DNA from 3 places in the Serratia sp. NA_112.1 genome. Region 2 is predicted to be linked to each of the others. Evidence: predicted binding sites of a transcription regulator. Region 2 holds the regulator's gene; each other region holds the start of a gene.

Region 1 (8,185 bases), on a different contig from region 2:
CGTTACCGAAACAGAACCCGATGGCAAAAGCCAGCGTCAGTAACGCTAACAGGCGCAATGCCGTCACCAGATGAGAGGGATCTTTTACCCGGGGAGCAATCAACAAACTACCGAGAAAGCGCGCAACCAGACCGGCACCAAGCAGAATACCGATGGTTTCAGGTGGTATGCCCTCACCTTTTAACCAAACGCCCCAAAAGGGTAAGAAGATACCGTAAGAAAAGAAATAGGTGAAATAACTGAGAGCTAGCCAACGCGTAGATTGCAGAACCATGATCCCTCCGGTGCGAGGGCGATACTTTGACAGAGCTCACACTGGCTAGCAACGTGCATTCACCACCGAGGGAATAGACTGTAAGGCAGTTCACAGTTTAGCCTTGTCATCAGGGCGCAGCGGTTGTTTCGGATCAGGGACATTGTCAGGTAACATCGCAAAAAACAGTCTGTTACCTGACGTCGCCTTAATGCGACAGAGCCATAAAAAAAGCCGGTCACCCAAGTGACCGGCCTGACGCCTCAGCATTTATTACAGCAATGGAAATTATGCGTAAACCGGCAGGCGGGCGCAGATATCCAGTACTTTCTTCTTGGTGCGTTCGATGGTGGCTTCATCGTTGATGTTGTCCAGCACGTCGCAGATCCAGCCAGCCAGTTCACGCACATCAGCTTCTGTGAAACCACGACGGGTCACTGCCGGAGTACCGATACGCACACCGGAGGTGACGAACGGGCTCTTGGGATCGTTTGGCACGCTGTTTTTGTTCACGGTGATGTTGGCGCGGCCCAGGGCAGCGTCAGCTTCTTTACCGGTCAGGTTCTTATCAACCAGATCCAGCAGGAACAGATGGTTATAGGTGCCGCCGGAAACCACTTTGTAGCCGCGCTCCAGCACCACTTCCACCATAGCCTTGGCGTTTTTGGCCACTTGCTGCTGGTAAATTTTGAACTCAGGCTCCATGGCTTCTTTCAGCGCCACCGCTTTACCGGCGATCACGTGCATCAGCGGGCCGCCCTGGCCACCTGGGAACACGGCGGAGTTCAGCTTTTTATACAGATCTTCATCACCGCCTTTCGCCAGGATCAGGCCACCGCGCGGACCTGCCAGGGTTTTGTGAGTAGTGGTGGTCACGATGTGTGCGTGAGGGACCGGGTTCGGATAAACGCCGGCGGCGATCAGGCCCGCTACGTGCGCCATGTCAACGAACAGGTAAGCGCCGATGCTGTCTGCAATTTCGCGCATTTTTGCCCAATCAACGATACCGGAGAAGGCAGAGAAGCCACCGATGATCATTTTTGGTTTATGAGTCTGAGCCTGTTTAGCCAGATCTTCGTAATCGATTTGACCTTTTTCGTCGATGCCGTAAGGCACCACGTTATACAGCTTGCCGGACAGGTTGACCGGTGAACCGTGGGTCAGGTGGCCGCCGTGCGCCAGATTCATGCCCAGAATGGTGTCGCCCGGCTGCAGCAGCGCGGTATAGACAGCGAAGTTCGCCTGGGAACCGGAGTGCGGCTGGACGTTGGCGTAATCTGCGCCGAACAGCTCTTTTGCGCGGTCGATGGCCAGTTGCTCAACGATATCCACATATTCGCAGCCGCCGTAATAACGCTTGCCCGGATAACCTTCAGCATATTTGTTGGTCAACTGGGAGCCCTGGGCCTGCATTACGCGCGGGCTGGTGTAGTTCTCAGACGCAATCAGCTCAATGTGCTCTTCCTGACGCACAACTTCTTGCTCCATTGCACGCCACAGTTCGGCATCGTAATCAGCAATGTTCATTTCACGCTTTAACATCCGGCTTCTCCTGACTAAATCAGCTAACTAAAAAATCACCAAATAACTACCCGTTCGGGTTCTGCGCCACAGTGTAAACTGTTTCGCCCCACCGAGGATAGGCCTTGACAGAGGTTTTTACGCAAACGATTGGCATTAGGCGCAGCAAGGCTTTGATCCGATAAAGCACCTCATTCAGCAACGGACTTTTACTCATGCTGATAATGCGGTTTTTTCATGTTCTGTGAGCGAGATCGTCGGCTGGCGACTCCGCAAGAAAAACAGGGGTATTTACAGCCACGGCAGAAACCGTTAGGATGCTTTCAAACAAAAGATGCATTATAAATGCATTATTAAAGTATTCCAATAATGTCCGACCAAGGAGCGCCACCATGCTGGATAGCCAAACCATCGCCACCGTAAAATCTACCATTCCCCTGCTGGCCGCTACCGGGCCAAAGCTGACCGCCCACTTCTACGACCGTATGTTCGAGCATAATCCCGAGTTAAAAGATGTGTTCAATATGAACAACCAGCGCAATGGCGATCAGCGTCAGGCCCTGTTCGATGCCATCTGCGCCTACGCCGTGAATATCGAGAATCTGGCGGCGCTGTTGCCGGCGGTGGAACGTATCGCCCAAAAGCATACCAGCCTGAATATTCGCCCGGACCAGTATCAAATTGTCGGCAGCCATTTGATTGCCACGCTGGATGAGATGTTCAGCCCAGGCCAGGAAGTGCTGGACGCATGGGGCAAAGCCTACGGGGTGTTGGCGGACGTATTTATCCAGCGCGAAGGCCAGATTTACCAGGCCAGCGAAACCGCCGAGGGCGGTTGGCGCGACCTGCGAGCTTTCCGCATCGTCAAAAAACAGCCACAAAGCGACGTGATTTGTAGCTTTGTCTTGGCGCCTGTAGACGGCGGCAAAGTGATCGACTTCAAACCAGGCCAATACCTGGCGGTCTATATCAAACATGACAGCATGGAAAATCAGGAAGTACGCCAATACTCGCTGACCACTTCACCTAACGGCGAATACTACCGTATCGCAGTCAAACGTGAAGATCAGGGCAAAGTATCTAACTTCCTGCACCAGCAGGCCAAAGAAGGTGACGTGATTTACATCGCCCCGCCGCACGGAGATTTCTTCCTCGATGTGCAGCCGGAAACGCCTGTGGCACTGATTTCCGCCGGCGTCGGCCAAACCCCAATGCTCGGCATGCTCCACACTCTGCACGATAACCAGCATCCGGCGGATATACACTGGCTGCATGCAGCGGAAAACGGCGGCGTTCACGCCTTTGCCGATGAAGTTGCGGATATTGCCGGCCGCATGCCGAATCTGAGCCGTCACGTGTGGTACAACCAACCGGGTGCCAATGATGTGGTAGGCCGCGACTACCAGAGCCGTGGCCTGATGAACCTCAGTGCCCTGCGCGAAACGCTTGCCACGCCGCAGATGCATTACTACTTCTGTGGGCCGCTACCGTTTATGCAGTCTGTGGCCAGCCAACTGCTGAGCATGGGCGTAGAGGCCGATCGCATCCACTATGAATGCTTCGGCCCGCACAAGGTCATGTAATTGAAAGGGGCGCGGCCTGTTACCGCGCCCCTCCGTTATTTCTCCGCCAGCTTGCGTGTCTCCTTTACCTGCTGCGCCGTGACCGGTGCCGCCTGGTTGCCCCAACTTCCCCGCAAATAACTCATCAGCTCAGCAGCCTGCTGGTCGTTCAAGGTCCAGGCGTAACCCGGCATGGCGAGCGCAGTTGCATGCTGAGTGATCGGTGTATGTGCTCCTTCCAGCACCACGCGCAGCGCGGTTAACGGGTTCTCCGCCGTGACCGTTGCGTTACCGACCAAGGCAGGAATGGTGTTGTCGCTCCCCTCTCCTTTGTTACCGTGACAGGTTGAACAGTACATGGCATAGGTACGTTGCCCCGCTTGCCAGTTGTCGACCGCCATGGTTACGGGTTTCTCCAGCGGCGATTTTTCTGCCGCCAGACTGTGCAGATAAGTGGCAATGGCGTTCAAGTCACCGTCGGTCAGATATTGCGTACTGTGACTAACCACTTCACTCATCGGCCCTGCGACTGCCGCATGTTGGCTGCGCCCGGTTTTCAGCAAGGCCACCACTTCATCCTGTTTCAGTCCGCGTATTCCTGAAGCGTACCAGCCATCGAGTTCAGCACCGCTCAGGAAGGCTGGAGCTTTGCTGTCCAGCCCTTTCTCCTGCATCGCCCAGCCACGCGGCGTATGGCAACTGCCGCAGTGCCCAGCCCCTTGCACCAAGTAGGCGCCACGATTCCATTCGGCACTCTGGCTGGTGTCCGGCTGGTAAGGCGCATCCTCATGGAAGAGTTGGTTCCAGACCGCCAGCGGCCAACGCATCGACAGCGGCCAACTGATATCACTGGCACGGTTGGCGGTATTCTGCGGCGGGACTTCCTCCATCAGATAGTCATACAGCGCGCGCATATCTTCCGCATTCATTTTGGCGTAAGAGGTATACGGCATCGCGGGATACAACCGATGGCCGTCTTTGGCGATCCCCTGGCGCATGGCGCGATCAAACTCGTCAAAAGAATAAGCACCGATGCCCTGCTGCTTGTCCGGCGTAATATTGGTAGCGTAAATATTGCCCAGCGGGGTCGGGAACTTCATGCCGCCAGCAAACAGTGCGCCACCCGGCGAGGTATGGCAGGCGGTGCAGTCACCGGTCCTGGCCACATATTCCCCGGCCGACATCGCCTGCGCCGAGCCCCCCGCCGCCAATAACGTCAGTAAGTACAGTGAACGCATGCTCATGCCCCCTCCTTGGCGGCAGCGGGAGCATGGCCGAAAGCCAGTTCATTAACCGCACGCCATGCCTGGTCGATCGCCGAGTTGGCATATGGACTCCAGTCAGAGTCCGAGTTGGCAATCACAATCTTGCCGATCGGCTTACGCGCTGTCGCAATGATTTTCTTTGCTTCATCTTCGTCGTCAAACAGTCCATTGAGGAAATAGGAATAGCCATGCGACCAGCGGTTTACGGTGATCGCTTCGATATCACGCTGGTGATCAAAACCGGCGGAACCGAGCATGCCCTGCAACTGCTCACGGATCATCTGCTCATGCACTTCAAACGGCGTGCCCAACAGCAAGGCACGACCTTTGCGCGACTGTTCGCGCGGGCTTAATCCGCTGCCCGCCAGCGTCGGCACATACACCATGTGCAGGCCGATCGGTTGGTTTGGATCGCGCGGGTGCTGATAGCCGCCCATGCTCACCGGATAATCCAGCTTCACGCGGCAATACGGCGCCGTTGGCGAGTAAACTTCATGCACACCCAGCTTAATAAACGACTGCCAGTTACGGATCACCACTTTGCTGTACACCAGCGGCGACTTGACGTTCAGCTTCAGCGCCTGCTGCTGTTCAGGCGACATTTCCGGCACCAGATAAGGGATCATCATGTTGTAGCCGGCCATCACTACCTGCCCGGCGCGCACCTTGGTCATTTTCTCGCCGGTCATGTAGGTCACTTCGACCTTGTCACCGACGTTGGCCGCGTGCAGTCCGGTGCTGTTCAACCGTAATTTTACCGGTGACTCCGCCCGGTCAAGCTGGCTGTAGTCGAACTTCGCCAGCACTATGTCATTCATGTCCTTGCCACCTGGCGCTACCGCCGGGATCAGATGGCGTACCATTAAGCGAGTCAGAGTGGCGTTGCCATCGGGGAAGTGGAACACGTAAGGATCGTCGAGATCCGCCTGTGACTCTTCGTCCAGCGGCGGCAGGTTCATGCCGTTCAGGCCAGGCAGATCGCAAATACGCGCATCGCTGCAGGAAGTGGCGTCGATGCCCACCGCCTGGAAGTCACTGGTGGTTTGTTGGAAATAGCGGATCGCCATTTCACTCAGGCCGACCTTGTCACGCAGGAACTCGGTATAGCTGTGTTTGTCGAGCCATTCGCTTTTCTGCTCCTGACTCAATTCCGGCAGGTAATCCTTATCCACAGTGTGCAGTGCAATCAGCGCTTGGCGATCGCTTTCCGGCAGCGGGAAATCACCGATAAAAGCTTCGTAGGAACGGCCATTGAGGCGATCTCGGGGAATATCATCCGCTACCATACGGCCAGGATCACCGTTAACCACTTTGTCGACGCCGAAGTTTTTGCGATCGAAATAGACGCCGCGGCTCAGGTTAAGATCCGGATAGAAGGTTTTATCAAAAGCCTTTTCCAGATTGTCGATGCTGACGCCCAGCTTTTGCAGCAGCCCCATCGCCACCGGACTGAAGTTGGATCGCGGTGACTGCAGCGACTCACTGCCGCCGTAGCCGAGAATGGTGCCATTTTCGCTGCTGAATTCATTGCGCTTGGCGTGGCCGCCGAAGTCATCATGGTTATCAATCAGCAAAATACGCTGCTGCGGCCCCTTCATTTGCTGCCAGAAGCAGGCGGCCGCCAGCCCGCTGATACCGGCACCAACCACCACCAGATCGAACTCTTCCATGGCTGGGATGCTGGCAAAATCGAAGGCCTTGCCGTCACGCCCCAGTTGATGTGCATGTTCAAACGAACCGGGGTGGTTGCCGCGCAGCCCGGTCAGCGTCGGTGGGTAATAGAGGGTTTGATTGGCGGTTTGCGGCGATGCCCGCAGGATCTGCATCGGCGTTAACCCGGCGGCGATGGTGATCGCCACCCCATTAAGAAAATCGCGTCTGGTGATGCTCATAATTGGCTTCCTTCTATTTTTATTATCATCAGACCGGCCGGAGCCGGTCTGAAAGCCGCGTTATCTTTCAGATAAAACCTGATTAATCAATGTGTAAACACCACGTGGCGAATAGCAGTGTAATCTTCCAGACCATACATCGACATATCCTTGCCGTAGCCGGACAACTTTTGGCCACCGTGCGGCATCTCGCTCACCAGCATGAAATGGGTATTCCCCCAGGTGCCCCCGTATTGCAAACGGGCGCTCAGACGGTGCGCCCACCCCACGTCCCGGGTCCACAGTGACGACGCCAGCCCGTAGTCATGCAGATATGACAAGGGCGCAGCATGCTGCGCCCTCAGGGGGTTCAGATCAGAAACGTCACATCAAATCGCTTCTTCGTCCTGCTCGCCAGTACGGATACGCACTACGCGCGCCACGTCGAAGACAAAGATTTTGCCGTCGCCGATTTTGCCGGTTTGCGCAGTCTGCATGATGGTCTCGACGCAGGTATCGACGATATCGTCGGCCACCACGATCTCAATTTTCACCTTTGGCAGAAAATCGACCATGTACTCCGCGCCACGATACAGCTCGGTGTGGCCCTTTTGGCGGCCGAAGCCTTTCACTTCGGTGACGGTCATCCCGGTAATGCCAACCTCAGCCAGCGCTTCACGGACATCATCCAGTTTGAACGGCTTGATAATAGCGTCGATCTTTTTCATCTTGTTTCCTTTACCAATTTTTGCGGCCAAAGCCGGATGTGATTGGGTAGCGGCGGTCTTTGCCGAAATTGCGGGCGGTGATGCGCGGCCCAACGGCGGCCTGACGCCGTTTGTATTCGTTGATATCCACCAGGCGGATGACCTTGCGCACGATCGCCTCGTCGAAGCCTTCGGCCACCAGATCGGCAACCGACTTATCACGTTCAACGTAACCTTCCAGAATCGCATCCAGAATGTCGTACGGCGGCAGGCTGTCCTGATCGAGCTGATCCGGTGCCAGTTCTGCGGACGGTGGACGATCGATTACCCGCTGCGGGATCACGTAAGATACGGTATTGCGGTATTCGGACAGTTTGAACACCAGCGTTTTCGGTACGTCTTTCAGCACGTCGAAGCCGCCTGCCATATCACCATACAGCGTGGCGTAACCTACGGCCATCTCGCTTTTATTGCCGGTAGTCAGCACGATGCTACGGCGCTTGTTGGACAGCGCCATCAACACCACGCCACGGCAGCGTGCCTGCAGATTTTCTTCGGTAGTATCGCGTTCGGTACCGGCAAACATTGGCGTTAGTTGGCCCATAAAGGCGTCGAACATAGGTTCAATAGAAACGATATCGAATTCAATGCCGAGGATTTCCGCCTCTTCTTTGGCGTCGGCGATACTGATATCCGCGGTATAGCGGAACGGCATCATCAGCGCCTGCACTTTATCTTTACCCAACGCATCGACGGCAATCGCCAACGTCAGTGCCGAATCAATGCCGCCAGACAATCCCAGTACCGCGCCCTTAAAGCCATTTTTAGTGACGTAATCACGCACCGCCAACACCAGGGCTTCGTACACTTGTGCCAACTGTGGCAACTCGGCGGCCGGTGCGGTCATTGGCACCACTTCCAGCTCATTGAGCTCAAGCAGGGTCACCTGCTCGGCAAACGCCGTCAACCGATGGGTCATATTGCCGGCCGCATCGAACACCTTCGA
Region 2 (8,185 bases):
CTGCATTACCTTATGAAAAAAACGCCCTCGAACCGCACATTTCCGCAGAAACCCTGGAATACCATTATGGCAAGCATCACAACGCCTACGTGGTGAACCTGAACAATCTGCTGAAAGGCAGTAAGTTTGAAGGGTTGTCCCTGGAAGAAATCGTTAAGGCCTCTGACGGCGGCATCTTCAACAATGCAGCCCAGATATGGAACCACACTTTCTATTGGCACTGTCTGTCGCCACAGGGCGGCGGTGAGCCTGAAGGTAAACTGGCTGAGGCAATAAATCAGGCATTTGGTTCTTTCGCCGCCTTTAAGCAGCAATTCAGCGACGCCGCAGTGAAAAACTTTGGCGCAGGCTGGACCTGGCTGGTGAAAACGCCAGAGAGTTCGCTGGCTATTGTTAACACCTCGAACGCGGCGACACCGCTGACCGGTGATGATAAACCACTGCTGACCGTCGACGTTTGGGAACACGCTTACTACATCGATTACCGCAACGCGCGACCTGCCTACCTGGAAAATTTCTGGTCACTGGTTAACTGGGCATTTGTGGAAAAGAACCTGGCGTAACGCGGGGAAAAACAATCAGGCGCAGCGAGCTGCGCCTGTTTTACTTGAGGGGATCAGTTCAAAGCAGCGGTGAAGCTGAAAGCAATAATCACGGCCAGCGCACAAACGGTGGTGAACAGTGACATTTTCAGATCGGTATCCATTACAACTCCTTTTCAGATTGGGTTGCCCAAGGGTAAAAGGCACACAATTAATGCGTCAAACCATTTTCACACAGTTAAACAATAAAATCTTGTTATCATTTCCCGGTTTATTATACCGATTACCTCTTCCACTTTGGCTCAATATGGGACAAAATTCGCAGTTCACAACTGTGTACCGGCAAAATGCCCCTCCTGACCAAGCGCTGACGACTTCAACACACTAAAAACTCAGTTTTCGCTTCTTTGGAGAAGGATCTACGCAGGCAAACGATTAACATCATACTTACATACTGCAACATGTGAGTTCAGGAGTCATTCTTTACATGGCAACGATTAAAGATGTGGCCAAACGCGCTGGCGTTTCCACCACCACCGTTTCGCACGTCATCAATAAGACTCGTTTCGTCGCCGAAGAGACTAAAGCGGCCGTTGGCGCTGCGATTAAAGAGCTGCATTACTCACCCAGCGCCGTAGCGCGCAGCCTGAAGGTCAATCACACCAAATCGATTGGCCTGCTGGCCACCTCCAGCGAAGCCCCCTACTTTGCCGAAGTAATCGAGGCGGTAGAAAACAGCTGCTACAGCAAAGGCTATACGCTGATTTTGTGCAACTCGCACAACAATCTGGACAAACAGCGGGCCTATCTGGCGATGCTGGCACAAAAACGTGTCGATGGCCTGCTGGTAATGTGTTCGGAATATCCAGACCAACTGCTGGGTATGCTGGAAGACTATCGCAATATTCCAATGGTCGTCATGGACTGGGGCGCAGCCCGCGGTGATTTTACCGATAGCATTATTGATAACGCCTTCGAAGGCGGCTATCTGGCCGGGCGTTATCTGATTGAACGCGGTCACCGCGATATCGGTGCCATTCCAGGCCAACTGTCGCGCAATACCGGTGGCGGCCGCCATCAGGGTTTTTTAAAAGCCATGGAAGAAGCCAATATCGAAGTACGCGACGAGTGGATTGTTCAGGGCGACTTTGAGCCGGAATCCGGTTACAAGGCCATGCACCAGATCTTGTCGCAGAAGCATCGGCCGACCGCGGTATTCTGCGGCGGCGACATCATGGCGATGGGCGCGATCTGCGCCGCCGACGAACTTGGGCTGCGGGTGCCACAAGACATTTCGGTAATTGGCTACGATAACGTGCGTAACGCCCGCTATTTCACCCCGGCGCTGACCACCATTCATCAACCCAAAGAGCGTTTGGGTGAGATGGCGTTCACCATGTTGCTGGACCGTATAATCAGCAAGCGCGAAGAGTCGCAGGTGATTGAAGTGCATCCAAAGCTGATTGAGCGCCGTTCGGTCGCTGACGGCCCATTCATCGATTACCGCCGCTAATTGCTATCGCCGGAAGCCGCTGTGGCTTCCGGCACCACTTCGCTTAGCCATTCCTGATTCAGCGTTTCACTGTCCCCCAGGTAATCCAACAGCCAGGCCATCGCCGGTGATGGCCTATTCTGCTGCCAGGTCAGGCAACAGGGGCTGGCCGGAAACGGCTGCTGCAGCTGCAACGCTACCAGTTCCCCACGCTGCACCAATGGCAAGGCCTGATGCGCCGGCATCATGCCAACGCATAGGCCGGCACACAGACAGTCCAGCGCCGAGGCCCAGTCCGGCACCACCAGCCGCCGTTGGTTATCCAGTGTCCAGGTGACCCGCTTGGGCAGATTACGCGAGGTATCTTCCAGACACAGGGACGGGAAAGGCCGCAGTTGATCATCATTCAACAGGCCGTCCAACGCCGCCAGCGGATGTTGCGGACTGACCACACACAGCCAGCGCATGTCGCCCATATCGCGAAAGGCAAAGCCGCCGCCGACCGGCACCGCACGCGTCGCCCCAATCGCCATATCAGCACGTCCGTCCACCAGCGCATCCCAGACGCCGTTAAACACTTCCAGTTGAACCAAAAGTTCTACGTCGGGAAAATGGCGATAAAAATCCAGCACCAGTTGGCGACAACGCTGGGGTTTAACAATGATGTCTACCGCAATTTTTAGTTGACCACGCCAACCGTTAGCCACCTGCTGGCACTGGCGGCGAGTGTCGAGCATTTTTTTGATGACACTGCGCGCTTCCTGCACAAATACCACGCCGGCCGGGGTCAGTTCCACGTCACGATGCCGCCGTTCAAACAGCGGAACTGCCAGCCATTGTTCCAATTGCCGCACGGTATAACTGACCGCCGAGGGCACTCGGTGCAGTTCCTGCGCCGCTGCGCTGAAACTACCTGTGCGGGCGACCGCATCTACCACATCGAGAGAATATTCAGACCACACAATCTTGCCTTCAATTTTTTTAACAGCACTTCGCAAATATTACCGTTTCACAAGCAGAGATCCAGCCGGATACACTTGCCGGCGCTAAAAACCTGCGACATTAAAATATTAACGAGAAATACCATGAGAAATTCCTTTGGTTTTATGTTCTACCTTGCCGGCCTGAGTATGCTGGGTTACCTGGCCACCGACATGTACCTGCCCGCCTTTGGTGTAATGCAGCAAGATCTGCAAATTTCCGCCGGGGCGATCAGTGCCAGCCTCAGTATCTTCCTGGCCGGCTTTGCCTTTGCTCAACTGCTATGGGGTCCGCTTTCCGACCGTCTTGGCCGTAAACCGGTATTGCTGATTGGCCTGGCGCTATTTGCGCTGGGATGCCTGGGCATGCTGTGGGTACAAAATGCCGTTCAACTGTGGTCACTGCGGTTTATCCAGGCGATTGGCGTCTGTTCCGCCGCCGTCACTTGGCAGGCACTGGTGATCGACCGCTACCGTGAAGGCAAGGCAAACCGCGTATTCGCCACCATTATGCCGCTGGTAGCCCTCTCACCGGCTCTGGCGCCACTGGTCGGTGCCTGGCTACTGAACCACATGGGCTGGCGTGCCATTTTCGCCGTGCTGCTGGGCATTACCGTCATTCTCTTGCTACCGACTCTGCTGTTGAAAGAAAACGCCAAATCTTTGCCTTCCGCAGAAAATAAAAACGCCCTGACCTTCTGGCAACTACTGAAATCTCCGGTATTCAGCGGCAGCGTTATCATCTTTGCCGCCTGCTCCGCCGGCTTCTTCGCCTGGCTGACCGGTTCACCCTTTATTCTTGGCGATATGGGGTACAGCCCAAATGATATCGGCCTGAGTTATGTGCCACAGACCCTGGCCTTCCTGTTAGGGGGTTATGGCTGCCGCACCGCGTTAAATCGCATTAATGGCAACACCTTACTGCCGTGGCTGCTGGTAGCTTATGGCATCAGTATGGTGACGTTATATCTGGTTGCCACGCTGACCGAACCCACGCTTACCACGCTGCTGCTCCCGTTCTGCGTGATGGCGCTGGCCAACGGTGCCACCTACCCAATCGTAGTGGCAAATGCGTTAACCCCGTTCCCGGCAGGCACAGGCAAAGCCGCAGCGCTGCAAAATACCCTGCAGTTGGGCCTGTGTTTTGTCGCCAGCATGCTGGTATCGGCCTTTATCAGCCAGCCGTTGTTGGCAACGGTGACGGTGATGGTTTCTATGGTAGTATTAGCCGCATTGGGCTATATGCTGCAACGGGGAAAAGTGATGGATGAACAGCAGGCGACGCGGCAGGAACATGCTAACTCAGCGTCATAATTGTATGTATTAATAATCACTTAAACAATATTTTTGCCGAGTGCGATTTACAGTTGAGTAAGCGTCTCGGCAAGCCTATACTCAAAACGACCTTTTAAAATAACACCTTTATAATTTCTTTATCACAAATTGCTGTTGTGTACGCGAATGGCGTCACACTTTTTTAAGGATTGTCTTTCCAGCGTTTCTTGCGCAGGAACCTTCTTAAAATTTTCCTCTGTTCATAGTCGGATATCAGGCACCACGGAACTTTTTGCCGTAGATAAACGTATGCACCCGCAGAATTTGTCTAAGCTATTTTTTGGCGGGTCATAAGTCAGAAGAAAGTGATGGAGAAGCTATGAGTTCATCGTGTATAGAAGATGTGAGCATCCAGGACAACCAATGGTATCGCATCGCTAATGAAATGCTCAGCATGGCCGGTATTGAAATAAACGGCTCACGCCCTTTCGATATTCAGGTTAAAAATCCCGATTTTTTTAAACGCGTGCTGCAGGAAGGTTCTCTTGGCCTGGGCGAAAGCTATATGGACGGCTGGTGGGAATGTGAACGGCTGGATATATTCTTTCAACACGTGGTCCGTGCCGGGCTGGAAAAGAAACTCCCCCGCCATTTAAAAGATACCCTGCGTATTGCCGCCGCGCGACTCACCAATTTGCAATCGAAGAAACGCGCCTGGATAGTCGGTAAAGAACATTACGATCTGGGGAACGATCTGTTTACGCAGATGCTCGATCCGCATATGCAATATTCCTGCGCCTACTGGAAAGAAGCCACTACGCTGGAAGAAGCGCAAGAAGCCAAGCTGCGGATGATTTGCGAGAAACTGCAGCTGCAGCCGGGCATGAGCCTGCTGGATATTGGTTGTGGCTGGGGCGGGCTTTCCGCCTATGCGGCGAAAAACTATGGTGTTTCGGTGGTGGGCGTGACCATTTCCGCCGAACAGCAAAAACTGGCACAGGAGCACTGCGTCGGACTGGACGTTGAAATCCGATTGCAAGACTACCGCGATTTACACCTGCAGTTTGACCGTATTGTTTCTGTCGGCATGTTCGAACACGTCGGTCCGAAAAATTACCACACCTATTTTAAAGTGGTGGAGCGTAATTTAAAACCGGACGGTCTGTTCCTGCTGCACACCATTGGCTCGAATCGGACAGATATGAATGTTGACCCGTGGATCAACAAATATATCTTCCCGAATGGCTGCCTGCCGTCGGTCTCGCATATTGCCCAGGCCAGTGAGGGGCATTTCGTGATGGAAGATTGGCATAATATTGGCACCGATTATGATCGCACCCTGATGGCCTGGTACGAACGCTTCAAACAGGCGTGGCCACTGCTTGCCCAGCGTTATTCGGATCGTTTCGAACGCATGTTCAGCTATTATCTGAACGCCTGCGCTGGAGCCTTCCGCGCACGTGATATTCAACTGTGGCAAGTGGTATTCAGCCCTAAAGGGGTCGACGGCGGTATTCGCGTAACACGTTAATTATCCTGCAGCGTAAACGACTATACCCTATGGATTTCGAGTTGCAGCTAGGCGCCCAGCTCGCTCACCCCCAGGCGCTTACTTGAGTAAGTAACTGGGGGTGACAAATCTGCCGGGAGCCGATTTGAACGCTGCAACTTAAAAGACGACGGGTATATCAGCCGCAATACACCCGGATGATTTTATCATCACTATCGCCGAGGAAATTCAGCCGGCGCAGGTTAAAGTCCATCGTGACCGCAGAGTTATACGGTATAGCGCGCACTTGCGACTCAATCTGCACGCCTTCCAGCGCTGACATCGGTTTGCCGACATAATTCTGATATTGCGCCGCGCCGCAGGTATCGTTCTCTGCATCCGCCGCTGTGTTGGCCGTACCCTGTTCCGGCGAGCTGCTACAAGCACTCAGCGCCAACAGCGCCGTTAACATCAACGTTTTCCCATAAAACTTCACGCGATAGCTCCTCTCTGGTTTGTCGTTCGTCAGATCTTCTGCGCCAGCGCACTCGCCGCCGCCATTGCCGCTTCACGGCTCGCCAACACCCGCTCGACAGTGTCAACCACCGCCTGCGTTTGTGGATCGATCTCAATATTCACCTTATCCCCCAAGCGTTTTTTGCCCAGCGTGGTGCGCTCCAGGGTTTCCGGGATCAAATGTACGCAAAAACGGTTATTCACTACTTCACCGATGGTCAGACTAATACCATCGATGCCAATGAAGCCTTTGTGCAGAACGTATTTCATCAGTTCCGCGTCCGGCATGCGCAGCCATATCTGACGATTATTCTCAGAGGTATAAATCTTGGCAACCTCTGCCGTGCAGATAATATGGCCGGACATCAGGTGACCGCCAATTTCATCATTAAATTTGGCCGCTCTTTCGATGTTGACCACGTCGCCCAACGCCAGCTCACCGAGGTTGGTCAGGCGCAGCGTTTCTTTGATCAAGTCAAAACTGACGCGGTTGCCCTCTACCGCGGTGACGGTCAGGCAGCAACCGTTATGAGACACCGACGCACCAAGCTCCAGCCCGGGCAGCAGTTCAGTGGGCATCTCGATGACGTGAGTACGGAAGTTGGATTTTTCATCAATGGCGACCAGCGGCGCGGTGCCTTGTACGATACCGGTGAACATGTAGGCCTCTTCTTTCTAAAAATGTTTAAAGCGCTTGGGGCAGTTTGCCCCAGTTGACGATGAAAACCAAACCCGAGGCGACAAAAAATCTGCAGTTGCGCATTTAATAACTATTTCATCACAGCATTTGCTTAACCCCGCCGAGCGGGTACAATCTTTTTGAGAAAATTCCGCTATTTTTAATTGTTGTCCTTTCACGACGACCCTTCCCTCCATCATAAATAAATAGAAAAGGTGTGTGCGTGCAGAAGTACTTAATTGAAGCGCGTAGTTTATTGGCCCTCGCTATCCCGGTGATCATCGCGCAAATATCACAAACCGCAATGGGCGTGGTTGATACCATTATGGCCGGTGCCTACAGCGCCACAGATATGGCAGCGGTTGCCGTCGGCACTTCAATCTGGCTACCGGCCATCCTGTTCGGCCATGGCCTGCTGCTGGCACTAACGCCGGTGATTGCACAGCTGAACGGCGCTGGCCGACGCGATCGCATCGCTCATCAGGTTCGTCAGGGCTTTTGGCTGGCGGCCGCCGTCTCAATGCTGGTGATTATCGTGCTGTATAACAGCAAGTTTGTCATCGACATGATGCACAACATCGACCCGCAGTTGGCGGATAAGGCGGTGGGCTATCTGCATGCCATTATGTGGGGCGCGCCGGGCTATCTGTTCTTCCAGGTGCTGCGCGGCCAATGCGAAGGCCTGTCGAAAACCAAACCGGGCATGGTAATTGGCTTTCTCGGCCTGCTGGTGAATATCCCGATTAACTATATTTTCATCTACGGTAAATTCGGTATGCCGGAACTGGGCGGCATCGGTTGCGGCGTGGCAACCGGCAGCGTCTACTGGTTTATGTTCCTGGCGATGCGCTGGTACGTAAAACGCACCCCTTCCCAACGCGACATTCTGCCGCACGAAGGCAGCAACCTGCGGCCTGACTGGTCGGCGATGAAACGCCTGTTCGGCATTGGTCTGCCGGTGGCGCTGGCACTGTTCTTTGAGGTCACGCTGTTCGCTATCGTCGCCCTGCTGGTGTCGCCACTGGGTATTGTTTCCGTGGCCGGACACCAGATTGCACTTAACTTCAGCGCACTGATGTTTGTATTGCCATTGTCACTGGGTGTCAGCGCAACTATCCGCGTCGGCTATAGGTTGGGTGAAGGCTCGGTTGAAGGTGCGCGAATAGCCGCCTATGCGGCTATTGCCGTAGGTATCGCCATGGCCTGCTGCAC
Region 3 (8,185 bases), on a different contig from region 2:
GTTAATATCATTAGGCTGCAATCTAAATAAACTCTGGTGCTGGTCAGCAACGGGCTGAAAGGTTAAATAACTAAATTAATTTGTGTTGCAGATATTTCTTATTTTATTAAGTTCTTAATTGGTCTTCGGCGTTTTTCTCTTTTCTCTGTAAATGGGTTTTCATATGTTCAAGTAAACGACGAACCTTTAATGGTTGGCTGTCCCTGCGCGGCATAATTGCATAGCAACTAATATCCGGTAGCCGCCACTCTGGCAGTACCTCAATCAGCTCACCTCGGTTCAATTCCTTTTCAACATTGACGAAGAAATTACGGATGATGCCTTTACCTGCCAGTGCCAATTCTTTCATCGCCATGCCGTTATTGGTAAATAAACGTCCGGTCATACGCAACCGATGCTCGTCGCCATCAGGGTGGAGCAGACGAACAAATTGTGGGTTCCCCAAAGGGGTAAAAGTGACCCATTGATGGTGGGTCAACGCCTGTGGAGTTTCTGGCACGCCGTGGTTGGCAAGATAGGCTGGCGAGGCGCATAGTACTTCGCGAAAGCGCGCCAGGCGAGTAGAGACATAGCTAGAGTCAGCCATCACGCCGCCGCGGATCGCCAGATCAATACGCTGGTTTATCAGGTCGATCTTCTCATCATGAATTTCCAGCCTCAGCGTGATGCGCGGGTGCTCGTCGAGGAAACTTTGCAATGCCGGCACCAGATAATGAGTGGCAAACTCCGTAGAGGTGGCGACGCGCAGTTCCCCGGCCAGTTCACCGCGTAGCGCGGCAATACGTTGTTGCCCGCGTTCTGCCGCATGGATCATCAACACACAATCCTCATAAAAACACAGCCCGGCCTCGGTCAGGCTCAGTGAACGAGTCGAACGCAGAAGTAATTGAATGCCCAACTCGTTTTCCAGCAGACGGATATGTTGGCTAACGGCAGAGGTCGTAATGCCCAATTCTTTGGCTGCCGTGCTGAATGCACCGCAATCGACAACTTTAGAAAAAATAGCCATGCGTTTTAGAATATTACTCATAGTTTGTTAAGTTCAACTTAACCAAGATTGTTAATTATAAGGGCTAATAATATAGCATTATCTCTTCTATATTGCCTGAAGCAGATAAATCGTAAGGTAAGTCCGACTTCCCGTTCGGCCTCTCTTTTTTGATAAGTCTTATTGCGTTTGCAAATAAGTTGCTTGCGCCACATCTGAACAGGAGTTAATTGTGGATAGTGCTCGTATTGAACAAATATCGTTAAAAATCCTTCATGAACTATTGCAATATCGGCGTCGATTTCCGGGGGCGGAGAGTTCAAACGCAGAAGAGGAACAGGAGGTTTCTCTGGTGCAATTACCGCGTATTCGGGCATTTATTGAAAATGAGCGGCGTATTGAATTTGTCCTGCCTGCTTTTCCGACAAAATCACCCAATACTAATAAGGTGATTGGTTCACTGCCCGATATGGCTGAAAGACTGTCATTGATATTTCTTAATTCTCTCTGTCAGCGTATTCAGCTTTATTACCCGCCGGGTGCTCATATCATCATCTGCTCCGATGGCCACGTTTTCGGTGATTTGATCCGTGTCAGCGACGATGCGATCAACCGTTATCAACATGAAATTGAAAACCTGCTGCACGAAGTGGGGGCGACTCATCTGAGCGTTTTCAATCTGGGTGACGTGGAAGGGCTGGCCGGATATACCAGCAACTATGATCTGCTGCGCCAGTTGCTGGTTGACGGCTATGCTGAGCCGGAGGAAACGATCAAACACCGGTTGATGCAGGACGAGCAGGGGTTGCAGCTGTATCGCGCGATCACCCGATTCCTGTATGAAGACAGCCAACTGCCGGGCTACAGCGGCTCTAATACCGCGCTGCAAAAAGACGCCAAACAGCGCGCCTGTGGTGTGATCCAGCGCAGCTGGGCCTGGGGCAATTTGCTGGCCCAGCATTTCCCGTTGGCAATACGTTTGTCGATTCACCCGCAGCCCACCGACAGCCTGAAAATGGGGATTCACATGATGCCGACCAAAGACGACTGGCTGACCCCCTGGCATGGCGTGGCCGCCAATGTAAACGGACAGTTTGTGCTGATGAAGCGCAAAGACGCGCAGCAGCTGGCGGGCGAACTGGTGGCGATCCGCGGAACACCCAGCCATTACCTGGTCGAACAGCCACAGATGGCGTAATGCATCACCTTGCGCCCAGCACTTTAACGGGCGTCTTTTAACGGCGCGGTAGCCGTGTGAGCAGCAAATTCGATTCAAGGAGAGTGACCTATGGAAAATCAAACGCTGAACTGTCGCATTGAACTCAATACCCCTTTTGGTGCAGTGCTGACCCCGCAGTATCCTGGCCAATCTATCAGCGAACTGCCGGTGGCCGCGCTTCGTTCACTGGCCCAGCAGCATCACCTGCTGGTGCTGCGCGGCTTCAACTCTGGTTTTACCGATCCGCAACTGCTGACCCGCTATGCCGACGGCTGGGGTGAGATCATGATGTGGCCGTTCGGCGCAGTGCTGGACGTGAAAGAACATCCGGATGCCAAAGATCATATTTTCGACAGCAGCTATGTGCCGTTGCACTGGGACGGCATGTACAAGCCGACCATCCCGGAATTCCAGTTGTTCCATTGTGTGGCAGCACCGTCACAGGATGAGGGGGGCCGCACCACCTTTGTCGACACCACGCGCCTGCTGGCGAATGCCAGTGAACCGCTGTTGGCGCAGTGGCGGGAAGTGTCGATCTCTTATCGCATTAAGCAAGTGGTGCATTACGGTGGTGAAGTTTGTTCGCCTCTGGTAGTGGATCATCCGAACGGCAACGGGCAGATCATGCGCTACAACGAGCCGCCGACCGAAGGCAAAAAATTTCTTAACCAGCACGCGCTGGAATATCACGGGGTACCACAGGAGCAGCAAGAGGCATTCCATCAGACCCTGCAACAGCATCTCTACGATCCTCGTCATTATTACGCCCATCAGTGGCAGCAGGGTGACGTGGTGATAGCGGATAACTTCTCGTTGTTGCACGGGCGCGAAGGCTTTACCGCACGTTCTGCTCGCCATTTACAGCGGGTGCATATTCAGAGCAACCCGGAGTGCGCCAATAAGGCGCTGAAGCCGGCTAACGCAGAGGTTTAAACCCTATGGCAAGTATTCTGATGACCGCCGTGGCCACGCCCGGCCACGTTTATCCGATGCTGAGCATTGCCCGACACCTGATTGCACAAGGGCACCAGGTACGGGTGATGACCGGTGCGCTGTTTCGTCAACGCGCAGAGGCAGTCGGCGCGCAGTTTATCGCCTTTGATGAGCGAGTAGATTTCGACTACCGCTATCTTGAGCAGCACTTTCCCGAACGGGCAGCACTGCCGCCGGGCAATGCCCAGATGGCACTGGCGCTGAAAGACTTCTTTGCTGCCCCGATCCCGTTGTTAGACCAGCAGTTGCGAAGCATGATGGCTGACGATCGCCCTGACCTGTTGATGGTGGAAAACTGCTTTTATGGGGTGCTGCCGTTGTTGCAGAGGACGGAGCGTCCGCCGGTGATCGGCATCGGGGTGACGCCATTGTCGTATTCCTCTAGGGATTCGATCTTCTATGGGCCGCGTATCCCTCCGGCGTTGTTGCCACGAGAGCTGCGGCGCGAACAGTTGGTGGACGAAGACACCCGTGCATTAATTGATGAGGTGCAAGAGAGCTTTGATATTGCCATGGCGCACTCTGGTGGCCAGCCGCTGCAGCAGCCTTTTACCGATGCATTGATTGGCGGCTGCGATCGCTTTTTGCAACTGGCCACCCCGGCGCTGGAGTATCAGCGCGAAGATCTGCCGGGCAGCGTGCGCTTTATCGGGCCGCTGTGTAGCGCGGCGGTGGCGGTTGAAACCAGCGATGAGTGGGATGAGGCCGACCGGCGGCCGTTGGTGGTTGTTTCGCAGGGGACGCTGGCGAATGTCGATCTGCACCAGCTGATTGTTCCGACCCTGAAGGCACTGGCTGAATTGCCGGTTCGGGTTTTAGCGACCACGGGGGGGCGCCCGATTGACAGATTGTTGGCGCTGTTGCCCGCTAATGCCAAAGTGCGGGAGTCCATCTCTTTCGAACACTGGCTGCCGAAGGCGGCGTTGTTGATCACCAATGGCGGCTATGGCTCAATCAACTATGCCCTGGATCAGGGGGTACCCTTGATTGTCGCTGGAACCGGCGAGGATAAGCTCGAAGCTGCTGCAAGAGTGGTGGCAGCGGGTTGCGGCATTAGCCTGCATACCAGTACCCCGGATGAGGGGCAGTTGCGTCAGGCGGTGCAGCAAATTCTGGCGCAGCCGTCTTATCGGCAGCGTGCTGCGGTGGTGCAGGCCGATTACGCCCGTTATGATGCACTGACGGCAATTGCCGACGAGGTCGCTGCATTAACCCATTGAAGATATGTGAAATGGCCGCCGTGGGGCGGCCGCTTTCGCTATAAAGAGAATTGAATAAAAAACCGGTCAATCATGGCACGATCGTCAGCGGTCAGCGGCAGCCGGGGTGACGGCAATAGTCGGTGGCAATGATATTACGCCGTTGCAGAATCGTCTTCTCAACCTGAATAATGTATTCGCAGTGGCTTGCTCCGCCGACGGGGTTTCCGTAGTCAACTTCATGATCGATTCCTCAGACTGATTGACCGGGTGTTAGGTCCCCCAGCCGATAGCAATCCAGTTGTCATTCATTCAGGTAATACAAATTTAAAGATCTTGTATGCAAGGTTGATGAGGGCAAAAGAACCCAAGATCTGTGAGGACGATTGGAGTTACGACAAGGCGAGATTTTTAAATAATATGAGCGAACATTTCCGGCTGTTTATGCCAATGATTCTTTTTGGCCGCGTTGAGCAAAATGACACGCATGCATTGGCGCGCATTTTCCACCTGCCTGAAACGAATAGCCTCCAGCAGCTGTTGGTGTTCTTCAACGGCCTTTTGGGCCAGGTGTACGTCTTCTTCCTGCGTTTCCTGAAAAGAGAGGGCCATTGCGGCGGACAGCGCACTGCCTAATGAATGTAAAAAGGGGTTATGGCTGGCGCCCAGTAAAGCGAGATGAAACGCCATATCGCCCTGTTCGAACAGCTCACGGCTGGCTTGTTGCTGCCCTTGTGCCATCAGCTTGCAGGCATCTTCGAGCGCGGCTAAATCATGACCGGTGGCATTAACCGCCGCCAGCGCGGCGATATTGGGTTCAAAGATCAAACGAGTGACCATTAGCTGTTCAGTCAACAACGGATCGAGGCTGTCTTCTGCCAGCCAGGCCAGAACATCGGTATCCAAAAAGCTCCACAGCTGGCGTGAGTTGACCGTACTGCGCTTCTTGGCATGGATGGAAATCAGCCCTTTTGCGGCCAGCACCTGCAAGGCATTGCGTACCGAGGTGCGTGAAACTTCGTACTGCTGTGCCAGCTCATTTTCCCCCGGCAACGACAGCCCGGGCGGCAAATCCCCCCTGATGATGCGGCGTGCCAAATCTTGCGTCAGGGTTTCCGATAGAGTCGTGGGTGCGATTTTCATCCGTGGCTCTCAGGCAATAAAGCGGCAGTTACAGCATATATTAAGCTAAGCGGCTGATTGGCGGGACCCATGTCGGTTTTAGTGAATGAAATGAGGGTTTTTCCTGCGGTTTTTAGCCATTGAAATTGCATGATTATGTACAATCGGCAACAGATATTTTTTAGATCAATTGTTAACCCATTGACAGCATTGCTGATGAAATGCGGGAGATATCATAATTTTCTAATTATGAAATGAATCCTCTGGCGGTGATAAGGTGGGGCAGTTACCCTGAACCGATAGCCTAATGGGATAGGCGTCAAATCAACAAGAGAGCAAGTATGACTGATTCATTAATCCGCATAGCGGTTGCGGGTTCCGGTGGCCGTATGGGCCGTCAATTGATCCAGGCGGTACAGCAGGCACCGGGTGTGGCGCTGGGGGCGGCGATTTCGCGACCGGGTTCAAGCCTGATCGGTACAGACGCCGGTGAACTGGCGGGTGTTGGCGCACTGGGCGTTGCCGTTAGCGACAGTCTGGAAAAGGTGGTCGACGATTTCGATATTCTGATCGATTTCACCCGCCCGGAAAGCACTCAGGCGTATCTGGCTTTTTGCGTCGAGCATAAAAAAGCCATGGTGATTGGCACTACCGGCTTTGATGACGCCGGTAAAGACGCCATTAAAGCCGCCGGGCAGCAGATAGGTATCGTCTTTGCCGCCAACTTCAGCGTCGGTGTCAATCTGGTGCTGAAGCTGTTGGAAAAAGCCGCTCAGGTGATGGGCGACTACACCGATATCGAGATCATTGAAGCACATCACCGCCATAAGGTGGATGCCCCTTCGGGCACGGCGTTGGCCATGGGCGAGGCGATTGCCGGCGCACTGGGGCGCGATCTTAAAGAATGTGCGGTGTATGCGCGTGAAGGCTATACCGGCGAACGCGATCCGAAGAGCATTGGCTTTGCCACTGTTCGTGCCGGCGATATCGTGGGTGAGCATACCGCCATGTTTGCCGATATTGGCGAGCGGGTTGAGATCACCCATAAAGCCTCCAGCCGGATGACTTTTGCCAGTGGGGCGGTGCGAGCGGCATCATGGTTGCATAATCGTGATAAAGGGCTGTTTGATATGCGAGATGTGCTCAATCTTGACCAGCTATAATTGATTTTTACACCATCGTGATGTGGTTTTTTTATCATAATGCTATGATTAATGGACAATAATTTTATTGTCCTTTTTTTTAACATATAAAATATGATTTATGTGTTTATTTTTCTTTATGATTTCTGTTTTTGTATGTTTTACTGTGTTTTTTAACCGGAATCACCCGGTGGTGATGTTTTTTTTCATGGATTTGGTCTTTGTTATTGGACTTTTTGGTCATTCATCCCCGCAACCGTTTACCAGCCAGAGTTTATCGATGTTTTTATGGCTGCCAACCCTATTAAACCTCGAGAAGTGCAAAAATAAGAGAAAAAATGGCGCTTTGGGTAGACAAGCGGAGCTCTCATCATTAGAATGCGCCCAATTTGCCAAAAATTGACCTTGAAGGCGGTTTTTGCATTGATTTAGATCGCGATATCTGAATTAATATGCAAATATTGTGATTGATTATTCCTTGGAGGGTGTTTTGATTAAGTCAGCGCTATTGGTTCTCGAAGACGGAACCCAATTCCACGGTCGGGCCATCGGGGCAGAGGGTACGGCAGTAGGAGAAGTGGTCTTCAATACGTCGATGACCGGTTATCAAGAAATCCTCACTGATCCTTCCTACTCCCGCCAGATTGTTACTCTTACTTATCCTCATATCGGCAATGTCGGCACCAATGTTGCTGACGAAGAATCCTCCGCAGTACACGCCCAAGGCCTCGTCATTCGCGACCTCCCACTGATAGCCAGCAATTACCGCAACGAAGAAGGCCTGTCTGACTACCTGAAGCGCCATAACATTGTGGCGATCGCCGATATTGATACCCGCAAGCTGACCCGTCTGCTGCGTGAGAAGGGTGCACAGAACGGCTGCATCATTGCTGCCGATACCCCGGATGCTGCCCTGGCCTTGGCTAAGGCCAAAGGTTTCCCGGGCCTGAAAGGCATGGATCTGGCGAAAGAAGTGACCACCCAGGAAGCTTACAGCTGGCAGCAAGGCAGTTGGACGCTGGAAGGCGAATTGCCGGAAGCCAAAGCGGCCTCTGAGCTGCCGTTCCACGTGGTAGCTTACGACTTCGGTGCCAAGCGCAACATCCTGCGCATGCTGGTGGATCGCGGCTGCCGTCTGACGGTAGTGCCGGCGCAGACTCCGGCAGATGAAGTGTTGAAAATGAATCCGGACGGTATTTTCCTGTCCAACGGCCCGGGTGACCCGGAGCCCTGTGATTACGCCATCACCGCCATCAAACAGTTCCTGGAAACCGACATTCCGGTGTTTGGCATTTGCCTCGGGCACCAGTTGCTGGCACTGGCCAGTGGCGCGAAAACCGTGAAGATGAAGCTTGGCCACCACGGCGGCAACCACCCTGTGAAAGATCTGGATAAAGACTGCGTCATGATCACCGCGCAGAACCATGGTTTTGCCGTGGACGAAAATAACCTGCCGGCGGAGCTGCGCATAACGCACAAATCCTTGTTTGACCACACGGTGCAGGGCATTCACCGCACCGAC

What was found. The regulator PurR, encoded in region 2, represses purine synthesis genes. The targets are predictions, from matches to a motif close to CANGCAAACGTTTGCNTG.
Region 1: glyA (serine hydroxymethyltransferase) is a predicted target of PurR. The motif match lies at 1,914-1,931, and genes of this name have one in related genera.
Region 3: carA (glutamine-hydrolyzing carbamoyl-phosphate synthase small subunit) is a predicted target of PurR. The motif match lies at 6,913-6,930, and genes of this name have one in related genera.

Annotation. Positions count from the first base shown of each region.
Region 1 covers NZ_JBQZFO010000010.1:52,553-60,737, forward strand. Annotated here, with positions in the region: gene ACUTQ5_RS17605 (3-phenylpropionate MFS transporter) at 1-274, opposite strand, end outside; gene glyA (serine hydroxymethyltransferase) at 542-1,795, opposite strand; gene hmpA (NO-inducible flavohemoprotein) at 2,167-3,357, shown strand; gene ACUTQ5_RS17620 (c-type cytochrome) at 3,393-4,580, opposite strand; gene ACUTQ5_RS17625 (NAD(P)-binding protein) at 4,577-6,493, opposite strand; partial or broken gene ACUTQ5_RS17630 (aldehyde dehydrogenase family protein) at 6,580-6,798, opposite strand; gene glnB (nitrogen regulatory protein P-II) at 6,862-7,200, opposite strand; gene ACUTQ5_RS17640 (NAD+ synthase) at 7,211-8,185, opposite strand, start outside.
Region 2 covers NZ_JBQZFO010000003.1:407,361-415,545, reverse strand. Annotated here, with positions in the region: gene sodB (superoxide dismutase [Fe]) at 1-563, shown strand, start outside; gene cydH (cytochrome bd-I oxidase subunit CydH) at 617-706, opposite strand; gene purR (HTH-type transcriptional repressor PurR) at 1,030-2,055, shown strand; gene punR (DNA-binding transcriptional activator PunR) at 2,052-2,996, opposite strand; gene punC (purine nucleoside transporter PunC) at 3,120-4,328, shown strand; gene cfa (cyclopropane fatty acyl phospholipid synthase) at 4,669-5,820, shown strand; gene ACUTQ5_RS09810 (I78 family peptidase inhibitor) at 5,978-6,274, opposite strand; gene ACUTQ5_RS09805 (riboflavin synthase subunit alpha) at 6,304-6,954, opposite strand; gene ACUTQ5_RS09800 (MATE family efflux transporter) at 7,197-8,185, shown strand, end outside.
Region 3 covers NZ_JBQZFO010000004.1:267,705-275,889, forward strand. Annotated here, with positions in the region: gene ACUTQ5_RS11395 (LysR family transcriptional regulator) at 107-1,030, opposite strand; gene pvcA (L-tyrosine isonitrile synthase) at 1,221-2,186, shown strand; gene ACUTQ5_RS11405 (TauD/TfdA dioxygenase family protein) at 2,277-3,140, shown strand; gene ACUTQ5_RS11410 (glycosyltransferase) at 3,161-4,420, shown strand; gene ACUTQ5_RS11415 (hypothetical protein) at 4,505-4,642, opposite strand; gene ACUTQ5_RS11420 (FadR/GntR family transcriptional regulator) at 4,811-5,542, opposite strand; gene dapB (4-hydroxy-tetrahydrodipicolinate reductase) at 5,863-6,684, shown strand; gene carA (glutamine-hydrolyzing carbamoyl-phosphate synthase small subunit) at 7,154-8,185, shown strand, end outside.